Regions from separate parts of the Clostridium septicum genome, predicted to be linked through region 1. Evidence: riboswitches for the same ligand, from Rfam matches in the RefSeq annotation. Region 1 holds a riboswitch; each other region holds the start of a gene.
What was found. Region 1 has a riboswitch for thiamine pyrophosphate ahead of thiW (energy coupling factor transporter S component ThiW). Riboswitches for the same ligand answer to the same signal wherever they lie in the genome.

Region 1 (5,945 bases):
GTTCTGCATATTCCATATCCAATTGGTGCTTTTATTTCTATTACATAATAAATTCCTGCTGGTAAACTTACCTCTGCAACCCCTTGATTATTGGTTACAACTGTTTTTACTATATTGCCCTTAGAATTAATTATTTGGAATTTAGCGCCTGGTAGAACTTCACCTATATTGCATAAGTCTACCTTAGTTATTTTTAGAATACCATTATTATTTACTGGTGGTGTTATCGCTTGATTCGTTACGTTAGCCATAACAACTTCATTGCTTGTATTTATTTCAAATAATATTGGAGTTGTATTGCTTTGATATCCCTTTGGAGCACAAACTTCTTGATAAGTGTAACTACCATAAGGTAAACTAAAGCATAATTTTCCTTGACTATTTGTCCAACCACAAGCAACTATATTATTCTGATTATTCCTTATAACAAATTTTGCACATGACAATGGTGCTTCTGTTATTGCATCTATTTTTGTTATTTCTAAAGATCCTTCTATTGCTTGGTTTACTATCTTTGCTGTTACTACTTGCCCATTTGTTTTTATACTAAATGGTACTGGTGTACTATCTAGTACATATCCTGTTGGTGCTACTGTTTCTACATAAGTGTAGTTTCCTGCTGGAAGATTATTTATTGTTAACTTACCTTTACTATTTGTTGTTCCCGTTCCTACTACTTTTCCTGCTAAATTTAATACATTAAATGTTGCTCCTTGTAACGGTGCTTTAGTTATAGCATCTATTTTTGTTATTTCCAATGATCCCTGAATTGGTTTATTAGCTATAGTTAAATTTAATGGTGTTGTTTGTCCTTGATTAATAGTGAATTGTTTAACTCCTGAACTTGAATTAAAATTTGTTGATTCCAAATTTTTAGTTTCTTTTTCAGTTTCATTTGTCTCTGGTTTCATGATCTCATTCCCCTTTTAGTTACTTTTTAATTGTTTTTCATGAGAGCATTACTTCTATACTTACGAAGTCACTTTAAATAATTTCTACAAATTATTTATTGACAAATTATACAATTTAACAATATATTACTTAAACTCTCCTATCATTTCTAATAGAATTTTCTCTTCTACTAATTAACTTATGAATAAAGATAAAAAATTGCTATTAACTAAATTATTTTTATTAATTTATAGTTTAATTTGTAAAAATAGCTCTTTTTTTGCTTATTATTTAAACTAATAAGTTTTTTTATATAAATATTAATACTATTGCAATTGTCTAATTAATATTTGCTAAATAAATTATAGAAAAATAGTTATAGTATAAATATCTTATATATCAACACTATAACTATCCATAAATTCTAATTAATTACTCCTTCTGAGTTATTTACAACTTGAATTATTATATTGCTATTATCCTCTATAAATAAATCGTCTGATAATAGAATATTTGATCTATTATTAATATTTTTATCTAGTTTGTTTTTATTTATATTATTAATATTTTCTTCAATAAATATATTATCTACATTTGCAATTATTGTAACATTAAAATGATCTCCGTAATTAATATCTCCTTTATCATTAAAAAATGTTATTGTATTATCGTCCTCTATTTTATAAGTGAAGTTATCCGGTACATCAACTGATAAAATTTTTATATTATTATCAAGTTTCTCACTAAAAAATATATAATTCTCATTAAAATACCCATAACTTTTAAACTCCATATTGTAGTTTATTCTTTTATTTTTATTATCATCTAAATCTTCTAATACTACACTTTTATTGGCGTTTAATACTCCTGAATTTAATTTATACTTTATAGTTAAACTTAAACTATCAGTTATATTATTATAATTTATTATTGTTTTATCCAGATAAGTTTTTTTAATTTCACAAACCTTAAGGTTATAAAACACATAATAACAACTATTAGTATTTCCAATATTTAAGATAATTTTATCTTCCTTTATTTTTATGAAATCTTTACTTCGTAACCATTTTAAGTCTTTTTCTTTATATATTCCAATTACAAAACTTTCAGGTATATAGCTCATTCCTTCTGGAAAAATAATATCTATAACCATATTACTTATTTTATCTTCAGATTTATTTATTTTCATAATACAACTTACACTTGATCCGATTCCTTCTACTACATACTCTTTATTTCCATATTTATTTATAAAACTATCTGGTGAAATAATCTCTTTATAAATAATAGATTTCTCTTGCTTCTTCTCATCTTTAGTTTTCAATACTCTCTCATCCCCTACTTAATTTGATATATTCGTTATACTATATAATATGTGTATTAATTTTTTTGTGATTTATCATATTAATAGATGAACTTATAAAAACATAAAATAAACATTCGAAATTCTCTATTACTTCAATTTAATTGAATTACAACTAGTATATTGTAATAATACATATATCTGTAAGTATTATTACAATATACTAATTTTATTAAATTTATTTTACAAAAAAGTAAGTGATACTTTTTAGCATCACTTACTTCTAAAAAATTAAATAAATTTTTTTATCTTTTAAACTCATATATTATATTTCCCATTTTCTTTAAATCTTCCTTTTTTATATTAAATATCTCATCAAATAAGTGTTGTTTTAAAATAATTAATCCATCGCTTTCCTTTTTCTTTTGCAATACTAACTCCTGGCATACACCTATAGTTACAATTGCTACTAAAATCGCTTTTATCATTTCTGCCTTTGTAGAAGTTACCGCCATGCCAGTAGCAATTAATCCGCTAAATATAGTATTAATACTATATATTTTTTCAAATATTACATCTCCATTCATTATAAAAAATTCACTAAATCCATCTGTTACATAATACTCTTTATCTACTACCACCACTATATTTCTAAATTTTCTTGCCACATTTTTTATTTCTGATCTTATTTCACAATTTCCCTTTATTGTTATGTCAATGGAATCAATATTATTTATATTACTTTCACTATCAACTAACCTCTTAAATTCTGAGAGTTTTCCCTTTACTATATTTATATTGTATCTTGTTAAAAACCTTAAAGCTGTATCTTGTCTAAAAAAAGACATGTCTATTCCATCTATATCTAATAATACTGGAATATTTTTCTTTCTTACTGCCTTTAGTGATTTTTCCATTGCTTCTACCCTATTACTATCTAATGTTCCCAAATTTAATAACAATCCTTTAGAATTGCAAGCTATTTCATTAACTTCTTCTATTCCCTGAGCTATTATAGGCTTACCGCTGTAACATAAAATACTTTGTACTAAGTCATTTATAGTAACCAAATTAGAAATACAATGTATAAGAGGTTTGCTATCCTTTTGAATGTCTAAAATATCGGTTAAAGCCTCTATATTAATTTGCATATTTTTTCCCTCTCTAAAATAGGAACAAATATTAAGTTTATTTTATAATATTCTAATGTACTTAGATATGTTAAAACTTTATATGCTTGTCTAATTTTTTTTTAATAAAATTCTTACGCTATGTATTTTAATTAAAATATATGCTATTATCCCACCAAATAAAGAGCTTAATGAAAAAGGAACTACATAGAAAAACAACGCTACATCCTTTCCTAAAATTATAGATGCTATTGGAAATGCTACTATAGCTCCTAGTATTCCAGTTCCTATGATTTCTCCTATTAAAGCACCTTCTACTTTATTAAATTTACTATATATGAATCCATCTAAAAATGCCCCTATCATACTTCCTGGAAATGCAAGTAAACTACCTGTCCCCAATATATTTCTTAATAATGATGTTACAAATGCAGTTCCTACTCCATAAACCTGTCCTATAGTAACTGCTGATAATACATTAATAAAATGTTGTACTGGTGATATTTTAGCTCCTAAAAATGGTATTGAAAATGTACCTAATATAGTAGATATAGCTACTAATATACCACTTAATGCCAGTTTTTTTGTTGAAATTTTTTCTTTGTTCATTTTTTCTCCTTTAATTCTAAATTAATAAAAAAGGTATAGCCATAGCTATACCTTAATTAAACATAATAATATATAAATTATTAGTGCTTTCCTACGATGGTTCTAGCCATATCAGGTTCAAGGGTTTAGAAAATTTTATTTTCAATCTCAGCTAAAACATAGCTCCCCTAGCTCTAAATAAACTTTAATTTAATTTTAACCTCTACTTTTCTCCAAATACTTTCTTTTTAAGTTCAAGTCCAGCTTTAGTAATAGCCACTCCACCAAGAGCTGTTTCTCTTAAAGCAGCTGGTAAACTCTTTCCAACTTTATACATAGCCGATACAGTATCATCAAATGGAATTTTTGATTCAACTCCCGCCATAACCAAATCCGCTGTACATAAAGCACTTATTGCTCCTGATGAATTTCTCTTAGCACATGGTATTTCAACAAGTCCAGCAACTGGATCACAAACTAAACCTAAAACATTTTTAAGAACAATTGCCCCTGCATCTAATGCCATTTTAGGAGTTCCTCCCATCATTTCAACTACTGCTGCTGATGCCATTGCTGCTGCTGAGCCACATTCTGCTTGACATCCACCTTCTGCGCCGGCAAGTGTTGCATTCATCCCTATAATCATCCCAACTGCTGATGCTGCAAACAATGCCTCTATAAGTTCTTTATCATTTTTCCCTAATTTCTCTCCTGCTGATAAGATAACCGATGGAACTATTCCGCAAGATCCTGCTGTTGGACATGCCACAATTTTCCCCATAGAAGCATTAACCTCTGAAGATGATAAAGCCATAGCCATAGCCATTATCATTGTATCCCCTGTTAAAGACTTACCACTTTCTAAGTACTTTTGCAGCTTATATGCATCTCCTCCTATAAGTCCACTTACAGAATAAACAGCCTTTTCTCTGCCTTCCATAGCTCCAACTTTCATTACCTCAAGATTTTTTCTCATCTTTTCATAAACTTCATCTCTTGATAATTCATTATTCTCCATTTCAAATCTTATAGCATACTCACTTAAATTTATATTTTCATTATTGCAAATTTCTAATAATTCTTCTCCTGATCTTGCAAACATATCATTCACCATCCTTTGCCGGATTAATCATTATTACTTTTTTTATTGAATCTATCTTTTTTATTTCTTCTATCATTTCCTTTGGCATTGAATGATCAACCTCAAAAACCATAGTAGCTTCTTTTCCTTTTTGACTTCTAAAAACCTTCATAAATGCTATATTTATATCATCTTTATAAAGAATTGCTGTAACTTTGGATACTGCACCTGGTATATCCATATGAGATATTATTAATGTGGGATAAGCACCTGTGAATTCAACATTATTTCCATTTACCTCTGATATTTGAATGCTTCCTCCACCTATTGATGATCCTATTATTTCATATTTCTCTTCTTTTTTTCCTTTAATTAATATCTTAACTGTATTGGGATGAGCATCTCCTAAATCAGCTTCTTCAAAGCTTACTTTTATCCCTTGCTTTTCTGCAATTTCAATCGCATCTCTTAACCTAATATCAGAAGGTTCCATTCCTAATATTCCAGCTACTAAAGCTCTATCCGTTCCATGTCCTTTGTACGTCTTTCCAAAAGAGCCATGTAACAAAAATCTAACTTCTTTTATATCACCTTCTGATACAGCTCTAGCAACTTTTCCAAGCCTTGCTGCTCCTGCAGTATGAGAGGAAGATGGACCTATCATTATTGGCCCCATTATATCAAATACACCAACATCTTTCATAATATTTCTCCTTATCATAAGTAGTTTAACTATCTAAAATCGTAATAATATTATTGAAAATTAGTTTTCAAATAATAATTTATATTATTAAGTTTACGAAATTTTTTTGTATCTTACAAGAATTTCATAATTAATATTTATAGAAAATACTTCCCCCTATAAACTCTCTTAAAATACTGTTTTCAGGAACAGATTCTTTTTCTATTTCTTTGAAAAATCCTAAAAATGCTTTTAATCTAGTTGCTTGTA
Region 2 (5,945 bases), 450 kb from region 1:
TCACATTTTTCTGTATCTTCTGGAGACATTCCAAAGCCTTTTAAATATTTTATATGAACAGCAGTTTCATCCTCCATAGTTCCCTTTATTGAATTATAATAAAATTTCATTTCTCCCATAGTTGTTGCTTTAATGACACCCATACAAAATATTTTTGAATATTCTTTTAAGTATAAATAGTCTTGAATTAGATAATCTCTAAATTTATTTTTATCCAATGTCCCTTCTCCCATTTCCTTAACAAATGGCTTTTGTAAAATTTCATCCCAAAGTTTCTTATTTTCTTTAAATAAATAATCTGTAAAGCTCATTTTATTTTACCCTCCCATATTTACTTAACTTTTCTTCATTCATTTCATAAACCTTATTCATTAATTCAGTTTTAAAGCTTCCTATAGGAATATTATTTTTATCAGCTAGTTCTCCACTTAATGCCATAGTAAGTACTCCCATAGCTGTAGCATCTAACTTATTATCTGATGCTCCTAAAAAACTCCCTATTAAGCTAGCCGTCATACATCCTGTTCCTGTAACAAATTTAAGTTTAGCCGTTCCATTTTCTATTTTTACTACTCTTTCTCCATCAGATATAAAGTCAACTTTTCCTGTAGCAACTACAACACATTCAAGCTTCTTAGCTACTTTTTTAATAAATTCTGTTATATCTTCACCATCATCAAAGGAATCAACACCTTTTCCTCTAACGTCGAATCCTCCTATATATTTAATCTCTGAAACATTTCCTTTTATAACATCAAATTTTATTTCGTTTAATAATCTATTTGTAAATTCCGTTCTTGTCTTTGTTGCAAAAACTCCTACAGGATCTAATACAACTGGCTTATTAAATTTATTTGCAGCCTTAGCAGCTTGTACAAACAAATCTAATCTATTTGAATTCATAGTTCCTATATTTATAACAATAGAACTTGCTATACTAACAATTTCCTCTACTTCTTCATAGGAATAACTCATTAATGGGCTTGCTCCAACTGCTAATGTTATATTAGCACAGTCATTTATAGTTACTTCATTTGTATAATGTAAAACTAATGGATTTATTTCTTTAACCTTATTTATTAATTCATACATTCTAAATATCCCCCTTTTTTAATGTTATTATTTATATTGAAACTTATAAAAATGATTTACAGGTCCAACTCCATTACCTATATCAAAACTATATCTTATAGCTTCTGTTATATATAGTTTACTTAATTCAACAGCTTTTTCTATACTATATCCTAAAGCTAAATATGACGTTATAGCTGATGATAATGTACAACCTGTTCCATGAGTATTTTTTCTATTTAGCCTTTCTTTCTTATAAATTTCAAAAGTATTTTCTCCTATAAGTACATCTACAGCATCACCATCTAAGTGACCACCTTTCATAAGTACATACTTTGATCCAATCTCTAGAATCTTTTTACCTGCTTCTTTCATATCTTCCAAATTATTTATTTTTACTCCTGATATCTCTTCTGCCTCCATTATATTTGGAGTTAACACATAAGCCATTGGTAAAAGATATTCTATTAAATTTTTCTTGGCTTCTGGTTTTAATAATGAATATCCACTTTTTGATATCATAACTGGATCTACTACTAAATATTTAGGATTATATTTTTTTAACATTTCCACTATCCCAAGTATTATTTCAGGACTTGATACCATCCCTATTTTTACCGCCTTTGGTTCTATATCTTCAAATACTACTTCTATTTGTTTTTTTATTATTTCATTGCTTAAATCTTCTACTAAAAATACTCCTTGAGTGTTTTGAGCTGTTATTGCCGTTATTACACTCATTCCATAAGTACCTATAGCACTAAATGTTTTTAAATCAGCTTGTACCCCCGCTCCTCCTGATGAGTCTGATCCTGCTATTGTTAAGGTTGAAATTCTATAATCTCTCATTTTGTTTTCTCCTTCTTTACTAATTAAAAGCATATAATTAATATTTTTCTATTAATTACATACTAGAAATTATCTATTTGTTTAAATAAAAACAGCTATATTCCTATCTGGAATATAGCTGTATAGTTCAGTTTATAAATATTGTACTAATTATTTTTTAATATTTAATAGCTTTCCTACGCTGGTATTATCCAGATCAGGTATAAGGGTTAATAGTTATAAACTATCTCTCAGCCATTAGGCACCCCTAGCAGTTATTCTATTTTATACCTTTATTATATTACTATAAATTACCTTGTCAACATTATTCTAAATTTTAAAATCTAAATAAACTAACTAATACACCTTTATTATTTTCTGTATAAGCATATTTAGTGTTAAAATCACTCTTAAGTTATCCATAATTTGAATATTGATATAAATTTATAAATAATAAAAAAGTAGACTTACTTTTTAGTAAATCTACTTTTCATTAAGTTAAATACTCTTTATGATGCTTCTGAATTTTCAAATTGGCTATTATAAAGAGTTGCATAGAATCCATTTGCTTTTAGCAATTCTTCATGAGTTCCTTGTTCTATAATATCTCCATCTTTCATTACTAAAATTAAATCTGCTTCTCTAATAGTTGATAATCTATGTGCTATTATAAAACTTGTTCTACCTTCCATAAGGTTTTCCATTGCTTTTTGAATTAAAACTTCAGTACGAGTATCTACTGAACTTGTTGCTTCATCAAGAATCAATATTTTTGGATCTGATAAAATAGCACGAGCTATTGTTAATAACTGCTTTTGACCTTGTGATACATTATTAGCTTCTTCATTTAATTCCATATTATATCCATCTGGAAGTGTTTTTACAAAATGATCAACATGAGCTGCTTTAGCTGCTTTAATAACTTCTTCATCTGTTGAACCTAGTTTTCCATATCTTATATTTTCCATAATTGAGCCATTAAATAACCAAGTATCTTGAAGAACCATACCAAATAGGTTTCTTAAATCATCTCTATTAAAATCCTTTATATTATGACCATCTATAAGAATTTCTCCACTATTTACATCATAAAAACGCATTAGTAGTTTTACAATCGTAGTTTTTCCTGCTCCTGTAGGACCTACTATTGCAACCTTTTGTCCTGGCTTTATTTTAGCATTAAAATTATTTATTATTGTCTTTTCTGGATTATATCCAAAACTAACATTTTCAAATGTAACTTGACCGTTAATATTTTCGATATTAACTGGATTTTCTGCAAACTGATCTTCTTCTTCTTCTTCTAAAAATTCAAATACTCTTTCAGCTGCAGCTGCTGTTGATTGTAATAAATTAGCTACTTGAGCAGTTTGAGCAATTGGTTGTGTAAAACTTCTTACATATTGAATAAATGAAAGAATATCTCCAACTCCTATTGTTTTCTTAATAGCAAGCCATCCACCAAGAATAGATACCATTACATAACCTAGATTTCCTATAAAAGTCATTACAGGCATCATCATTCCTGATAAAAATTGTGACTTCCATGCTGAATTATATAAAGTACTATTTAATCTATCAAACTCTTCTATAGCATCTTCTTCACCATTAAATGCTTTTACTATATTGTGACCACCATATACTTCTTCAACTTGACCATTTACATGACCTAAATACTCTTGTTGTGATTTAAAATACTTTTGTGATTTTTTTACTACTATTGATATAAATATCATGGATATAGGCAATATTAATAGTGCTGCAATTGTCATTATCCAACTAATAGAAAACATCATTATAAGTATCCCAATTAAAGTGGTAATTGATGTAATAACTTGAGTCATACTTTGGTTTAAGTTTTGACTTACACTATCTACATCATTTGTAACTCTTGATAATACTTCACCATGTGTTTTAGTATCAAAATATTTAAGAGGCATACGATTAATTTTCTCTGAAATTTCTTTTCTTAAATTATAAGATACTTTTTGAGAAATTCCTGACATTACAAACCCTTGTATAAATGAAAATAAAGCACTTATTAAATATAATACAAGTAAGAATAATAGAACTTTACCTATATAAGTAAAATCTATACCAGCTCCAGAAACTCCTGTAAGCTTTGTCATAAGTCCATCAAAAATCTTATTTGTTGCCTTACCTAAAATCTTAGGACCTATAATAGAAAAAGCTGCACTACCTATTGCAAAAACTACTACTAAAAGCATTGCCCATTTAAAAGGACTTAAATATTTCATAAGGTTTTTCATAGTACCTTTAAAATCCTTAGCTTTTTCGCCACCTCTCATGGCTCCACCCATAGGACCGCCACCAAAGCCTTTTCTCATACTAACTTCTTTTTTACTCATTAGATAGCTCCTCCTTTGAAAGTTGTGATAAAGCTATTTGTTTATATACTTCACAATTATTTAGAAGTTCATCATGTGTTCCAACTCCTACAATCTTACCTTCATCAAGAACTATAATTTTATTTGCATGTAATATTGTACTTATTCTTTGAGCTACTATTAATATAGTACTATCAGATATTTCAGTATTTAAAGCCTTTCTTAATGCTGCATCTGTTTTAAAATCTAAAGCTGAAAAACTATCATCAAAGATAAATACTTCAGGATTTTTAGCTATTGCTCTAGCTATTGAAAGCCTTTGTTTTTGACCTCCTGATACATTTGTACCACCTTGTGATATTTCTGTTTCAAATCCTTCTGGCTTTGCCATTATAAATTCATTTGCTTGAGCTATATTAGTAGCTTTTTTAACAGCCTCTTTACTTATATCTTTTCCACCATATTTTAAGTTACTTTCTATAGTTCCAGAGAATAAAACACCTTTTTGTGGAACATATCCAATCTTTTCTCTTAAATCATGCTGACTTACATTTTTTACATTTACTCCATCTACTAAAATTTCTCCTGATGTTACATCATAAAAACGTGGTATTAAATTAATAAGAGTTGATTTTCCACTTCCTGTACTACCTATAAATGCTGTAGTTTCACCAGGATTTGCAGTAAATGTAATATTACTTAGAACATACTCTTCTGCATTAGGATATTTAAATGAAACATTTTTAAACTCAACTAATCCTTTTTTAGAATTATTAAAGTTTTCAACCGTTTTTGGATCCTCTATTGCAAGGTTTGTTGTTAATACTTCATCTATACGTCCTGCTGAAACTGAAGCACGAGGAAGCATTATAGATACCATTGATATCATTAAAAATGACATTATTATTTGCATTGTGTATTGTATAAATGCCATCATATCTCCAACTTGCATTGCACCTGAATCCACTGCATGTGATCCATTCCAAACAATAAGAACTGTAATACAATTCATTATAAGCATCATCATAGGCATCATTATAGACATTGTACGATTAACAAAAAGGTTTGTTCTTGTTAAGTCTTTATTTGCCTTATCAAATTTCTTTTCTTCATGCTTTTGAGTACTAAAAGCACGAATTACTAGCATACCTGTTAAAGTTTCACGAGTTACAAGATTAACTTTATCTATAAGCTTTTGAACTGCTTTAAATTTAGGTATTGCAACTCCAAATAATACTATTACTAAACTTAATATTGAAACTACCGCAACTGCTATTATCCATGCCATAGATGTATCTGTATTAAGAACCTTTATAATTCCACCTAATCCTAATATTGGCGCATAAAACACTACCCTTAAAAGCATAACCATAAGCATTTGTATTTGTTGAATATCATTTGTACTACGAGTAATAAGTGATGCTGTTGAAAATTTATCTAACTCTGTGTTTGAAAATGATACAACCTTTCTAAATACCTTTCCTCTAAGGTCTCTACCAAGTTTTGCAGCAACTCTTGCACCTAAATATCCTACCGTTACTGTAGCTGCCATACTAACTAAAGCTATAGCAACCATTATTCCCCCAGAATAAAGTATATAATTGCTTTGAATTCTGTCTGTGTTTATTCCTATAGCATTATATTCATCTTTTACATATGACACTGCTGACTGAATAGCTATGCTATCTGGAATATCTT
Region 3 (5,945 bases), 480 kb from region 1:
TTTCAGAAATCAAAAATTTAAATTTAAATATAAATAGATTCTACAATACATCCTATACCTATGATAATGGTTTTTTTACTAAATCTATGGATGGAGAAATAGCTACTGATGCATTAACAAACTCACCTTTAAAATTTAAAAATGTAGTTATTCAAAAAACTAATATTCAACTACAGGCAGACAATAACCACATAGATATAGATTTAATTGGCGAAGGTGAAGGATATGTATTTTCAAATGGTCATTATTTAAATATTCTTTGGAAAAAAGAAGATAAAAATTCAAAAACTATGTTATATGATTATGATGGAAATATAGTCCCTCTATCTCAAGGTAAAACAATTTGGCATATACTAGACAAGGATTCCAATATAACATTTAATTAAAGCCACCTTTAAGGTGGTTTTTTTATTTATTATAAATTGAATAATTTTAGTATATACTACAAACTATATCAATAGTGATTACTTTTAACCTTATCACTATTGATATAATAATTTGGTATGCTATAATATAATTAATATTAAACGGAAATTATTAGGAGGGATATACGTGCAAAAAATAGCAATACTAACAGATAGTGCTTGTGATTTATCACTTGAAACTATGAAAGAAAAAAATATAAAATTATTACCTTTAAAACTTATTTATTCTGATAAAGAATTTCAAGATAAAATAGATATAAGTGCTGAAGAAGTTTATAATAATTTGAAAAATGAAGTTCCAAAAACTTCTTTACCTAGTGCAGAAACAATTCATAATATATTAGATGGTTTAGAAAATGATGGATATACTCATGTTATAGCAATTACTATATCCAGTGGATTATCTGGAACATTTAACGCCATAAGACTGGCTCTAGAAGATCATCCAAAACTAACTTCTCATGTATATGATAGTAAAATATTAGCTTTTCCAGAAGGACTATTAGTACTAGAAACAGCCAAATTAATAGAAGAAGGAAAATCCTTCGAAGAAATTACAGAGGTATTACCTAAAATTCATTCTAATATAACAGGCTATTTTACTATAGATACATTAGAGTATTTAAAAAAAGGTGGAAGAATTGGTAGGGTAGCAGGAACTATAGGTGAAATTCTTAATTTAAAACCTATTATAACTGTAGATGAAAATGGTGTATATTATACTGTTTGTAAAGCAAGAGGACATAAGCAAGCTCTAACAAAGCTTACAGATATCCTAAAAAAAGAATTAGAAAAAAGCAAGTGTAATGTTTGGGTTCTTCAAGGTGGCGCTCTTAAAACTGCTAAAAGCTACTTAGAAACACTACTTAAATTAGATAATATTTTAAATGTTGGGATTTCTGAAATTAGTCCAGCTCTTGGTGTTCATGCGGGACCAGGCTTAATAGGATTAGCTATTCAAAAGGTAAATTAATATGAATAATCTTAGCTTTAGTAATATTGAAGATATTAAAGCAGAAGAACAAAGAATTCACGAAGAATATAAAAGAAAATTAGCTGAGTTAAAAAAAATTCAGAAAGAAAAAGAATCTGTAGGTCAAGTTTTTACTAAAGGCTTGTTACCTATCTATGTTCTTCACATTTTAACTTTAGGACCTATTAATGGAAACGAAATAGCTCATAAAATAGGAGAGAATACCAAAGGACTCTGGGTTCCTAGTACTGGGGGAATATATCCTTTATTAAAAAAATTAGAAAAAGAAGGATATGTCATAGGTAAGTGGGATGATCCTCATAAAAAATTTCAGAAATTTTATTCCCTAACACCAAAAGGACTAGAAGAATACAATCATAGAAAATCATTATTAAAACCTAAAATTGAAGAATCACTTAAAGTTTTTAAAATAATTTATAAGGATTTATATTTATAAGCGTCTTTTTTGGCGCTTTTTTTAATCCAATAATTACACCTTATTATAAAATAAATTTTACAGATAATAAAAATATAAACTTAAAATTAAATTTATTTTAAATTTAACTATATCAATATTGATATAGTTATCAACTATGATATATAATTAATATAATTAGAAAGGGGGCCATAAATACATATGCAAAAAATAGCAATTTTAACTGATAGTGCATCTGATTTATCAATAGAAATATTAAAAGAAAATAATATACATTTATTTCCTCTAAGGATTATCTATTCAAATGAAGAATTTGAGGATAAAATAACAATAACTCCAGAAGAAGTTTATAAAAAGCTTCCTATAGAAATCCCTACAACATCTCTACCTAGTCCTAAAACCTCTGAAAAGGTTTTAAAAAAATTAGAGGATGAGGGTTATACTCATGTTATAGCTATTTCAGTTTCTAGTGGATTATCTGGAACATTTAATGCTTTCAGATTAGCATTAGAAGAACATCCAAATCTTATATCATATGTATATGATAGTAAAATAATAGGTTTTCCTCAGGGTGTTTTAGTTCTTGAAGCTTCACGATTAGTGAAAAATGGACAATCATTTGAAGATATAATAAAGGAATTACCTAAAATCCGTGAAAATATAACAGGATATTTTACTTTAAATACATTAGAATATTTAAAAAAAGGTGGAAGAATTGGTAGACTAGCTGGAACTATAGGACAGTTTCTTCATTTAAAACCAATTATAACAGTAGACGATAATGGTGTATATTACGCTTCTAATAAAGTAAGAGGAAGAAAACAATCTTTATCTAAGATGATTGAGATTTTACAATCTCATCTTAATGAATCTAAATGCAATGTTTGGGTTCTTGAAGGTGGCTGTATGGATGAAGTATTAGCTTTTTCAGAATCCATAAAATCATTAGATAACGTTAACTTTATGGGAATTATGCCAGTTGGGGCAATGGTTGCTGTTCATTCAGGTCCAGGTATGGTTGGATTAGCTATTCAAAAAATTTAGATTTAATAAATACTGAATAAATAATTATATTTGTTCAGTATTTTTTTGAATTATTATTACCTCTTTTGAACAAACTAATATTATTAATAAAATTAGGTGGTGTTAGTTTTGAAAGGTAAAATTATAGATTATAGTAGTACTGAAGCCTTTGTTTGCTTAGAAGATGATACTATAATAAAACTTCCCTTATCAGAAGTTGGAAATTATAATTTAATAGGTAGTAATATTAATGTATCTTGCCAATCTGGAAGTTTTGGTTACTGCAATAATCATGCTGGTAAAATTTACAAAGATAATATAGTTGACTTTTTTTAGAAAAAACTTTAAAATATAACCTATATTTAACAAATGCTAGGGGTGCCTTTGGCTGAGAGATGTTTATTACATTAACCCTTTACCTGATCTGGATAATACCAGCGTAGGGAAGCTAATATATGATATTTATAAATACCATTTGTGTATTTTTTATCTTATATCTCCTAGCATTAATATAAGGAGGTATTTTTTTATGTCAAATTTAAAAGAAAGTTTTTCAACATTAATGGACAATCCTTTATCACTTATAACAATTATTGGTGGTGTCCTGCTTTTATTAGCAATAATTAAATTTAAAAACATTAAATTAAATGCTAAAATAATGACTAGAATAGGTATTGATCTTGCTCTTGCTACTATTTTGAACATGATTAAACTATATGTTCTTCCAAATGGAGGCGGAAGTATTTCTCTAGGTAGCATGGTTCCTATAATATTAATTGCTTATATGTATGGACCTCAAATAGGATTATTAACAGGATTTTTATTCGGTATTATAAGTTTAATATTAAATCCTTATATACTTCATCCTATCCAAGTTTTATTTGACTATCCACTTCCATATATGGCTGTAGGATTTGCTGGATATTTTAAAAATAATAGAATGCTTGGAACTACAGTAGGAATGTCTTTAAAGTTTGTATTCCATTTTATATCTGGATATGTTTTCTTTGGAGAGTTTGCACCTGCTGGATGGTCACCTGCTATATACTCTTTAGCTGTTAATGGATTTGCTGTTGGCGGTGAGCTAGTAATTTGTTTAATCATTATTTCCTTGCTACCTTTTAACAGGATTATAAATAATATATCTAATAAATCTCAAAGTTTAAATTAAAATTTTATAAATAAAAAAGTTCTACCTTAAATAATTTAAGGTAGAACTTTTTTTCTAATCTACTATAATTGCACTTACTGGACAGCTTGATTCAGCATCCTTAGCTTCATCTACATTTGAATCTGGAACGTCTGCAACCTTTGCCACAGCTTTTCCATCATCATCCATTTCAAATACTTCAGGGCATATTGATGGACATAATCCACATCCTATACACGTATCTTTATCTACTTTTGCTTTCATAACTCTCTTCCTTTCTAAATTAATTCAGTATTAATATTCCCTAATTAGAAAGGAGTTATGTATTTTAATATAGACCTTCAAATATTAATGAATATAAATCATTATTTCTTACATATTCTTCAGCTTTTCCTTGTTCTAAAGCTTCAGTTAGATCTAGATTTATAGGAAGCTCTCCTAATAAAGGTAATTCTAAATACTCCGCATGTTCTTCTGCTGATTTTTTACTAAATACTTTAATCTTTGTATCACATCCTGGACAAGTAATATATGCCATATTTTCTATTACTCCTCTTACAGGAACACCCATTTTATTGGCCATTACAATTCCTTTTTTAACTATCATAGAAACCATATCTTGAGGTGTTGATACTATTATTAGTTCTGTTAAAGGAAAACTTTGCATTATAGTTAGTGTTATATCTGAAGTTCCTGGTGGCATATCAATTAATAAGTAATCTAACTCTCCCCAGTTTGTATCTGTAAATAATTGTGATAATACTCCAGTAGCCATTGGACCTCTCCAAATTACTGGATCATCCTCATTTGGAATTAAAAGATTAACTGACATAACCTCTATTCCACTTTCAGTTTTTACAGGAAAATATTTTACACCTGTCTCTCCTATTGGTTGCATCATAGCTCTTTTTTCATTTATACCAAAAAATCTTGGCATTGATGGACCTGTTATATCAGCATCTAATACACCTACATTATAACCTTTTTTTCTTAAAGTACTTGCTAATATACCTGTTACTGTTGATTTACCAACTCCACCTTTACCGCTAATTACTCCAATTATATTTTTTATTATTCCATAATTAGGTGTCACCTTTCCACATGATGGTTCACCATTTGTCTTTGAAGTACATTTGTCCTTACTAGGGCATGTTGAACAATTTCCCATTTTTTCTCCTCCTCTTACCATTCTGCTTTTATAGCTTTAGGTAAATTTTCTTCTTCATAAATATCAATAGCCCACTCTTTAAATTCATTAGTTGCCATTACATAAAACTCTTCTTTTATTTTATCCTTTTTATTTTCAAATGTTATATTAGTTTTATATGTAGTATTATTATAACCTCTATTCTTTATAGTAATAACTACATCAAATTCATTAGAATTATTTTTTACTAAATCTACATTTGGATTTATTTTTCTTGCATTTTTTAAAAAATCTTTCAAATCAGTTGAAAATACATATTTTAGACAATCAATATCACCTTGAATATTTATGCCTATTTTATACTCTCCATTATTTAATCCAGATTTTTTCATTTCTAAAACGTCTAGAATTGATCTATAATATACATATTCAAAATCTCTAGGCTTTCTTATTATTGATAAATTCTGTATTATACCTTCATCCAACCTCTTTGAAACTGTAAAATTAGTATTTCCATCATAAAAATTTCCTTCATATGCTCCCACTACATAATAGAATTTTTTTACCTCATCACCAACATTTATCTCAAAAATATAATCTGGGTCTAACTCAGCCTTTTTATCAGCTATTTTAGCACTAGATAAAAGTTCATACATATCCTTTATAGCCTTAGGATCGGTTACTATAAACTTAAATCCTGGATCTCTGATACTTTGAATACTTATCTTATCACTTTTAGCCGTATTCAAATACTCAAAATACTCATTTTTCCCCCCAAACTTTGTCTTTAA

Region 2: it holds a riboswitch for thiamine pyrophosphate, as region 1 does, so the genes downstream of both, thiD (bifunctional hydroxymethylpyrimidine kinase/phosphomethylpyrimidine kinase) here and thiW (energy coupling factor transporter S component ThiW) in region 1, are expected to answer to the same signal.
Region 3: it holds a riboswitch for thiamine pyrophosphate, as region 1 does, so the genes downstream of both, thiT (energy-coupled thiamine transporter ThiT) here and thiW (energy coupling factor transporter S component ThiW) in region 1, are expected to answer to the same signal.

The regions. Positions count from the first base shown of each region.
Region 1 is NZ_CP023671.1:2,364,525-2,370,469, reverse strand. Features, by position in the region: gene CP523_RS10875 (SpaA isopeptide-forming pilin-related protein) at 1-911, opposite strand, end outside; gene CP523_RS10870 (hypothetical protein) at 1,316-2,215, opposite strand; gene CP523_RS10865 (hydroxyethylthiazole kinase) at 2,500-3,345, opposite strand; gene thiW (energy coupling factor transporter S component ThiW) at 3,436-3,933, opposite strand; TPP riboswitch at 4,005-4,112, opposite strand; gene sdaAA (L-serine ammonia-lyase, iron-sulfur-dependent, subunit alpha) at 4,136-5,014, opposite strand; gene sdaAB (L-serine ammonia-lyase, iron-sulfur-dependent subunit beta) at 5,016-5,696, opposite strand; gene CP523_RS10845 (nucleoside kinase) at 5,827-5,945, opposite strand, start outside.
Region 2 is NZ_CP023671.1:2,813,439-2,819,383, reverse strand. Features, by position in the region: gene tenA (thiaminase II) at 1-311, opposite strand, end outside; gene thiM (hydroxyethylthiazole kinase) at 313-1,092, opposite strand; gene thiD (bifunctional hydroxymethylpyrimidine kinase/phosphomethylpyrimidine kinase) at 1,120-1,920, opposite strand; TPP riboswitch at 2,077-2,179, opposite strand; gene CP523_RS12885 (ABC transporter ATP-binding protein) at 2,409-4,268, opposite strand; gene CP523_RS12880 (ABC transporter ATP-binding protein) at 4,261-5,945, opposite strand, start outside.
Region 3 is NZ_CP023671.1:1,883,695-1,889,639, reverse strand. Features, by position in the region: gene CP523_RS08385 (DUF3048 domain-containing protein) at 1-386, shown strand, start outside; gene CP523_RS08380 (DegV family protein) at 553-1,398, shown strand; gene CP523_RS08375 (PadR family transcriptional regulator) at 1,400-1,855, shown strand; gene CP523_RS08370 (DegV family protein) at 2,036-2,878, shown strand; gene CP523_RS08365 (hypothetical protein) at 2,987-3,193, shown strand; TPP riboswitch at 3,222-3,320, shown strand; gene thiT (energy-coupled thiamine transporter ThiT) at 3,387-4,028, shown strand; gene CP523_RS08355 (ferredoxin) at 4,083-4,271, opposite strand; gene CP523_RS08350 (Mrp/NBP35 family ATP-binding protein) at 4,336-5,175, opposite strand; gene CP523_RS08345 (YhfM domain-containing protein) at 5,190-5,945, opposite strand, start outside.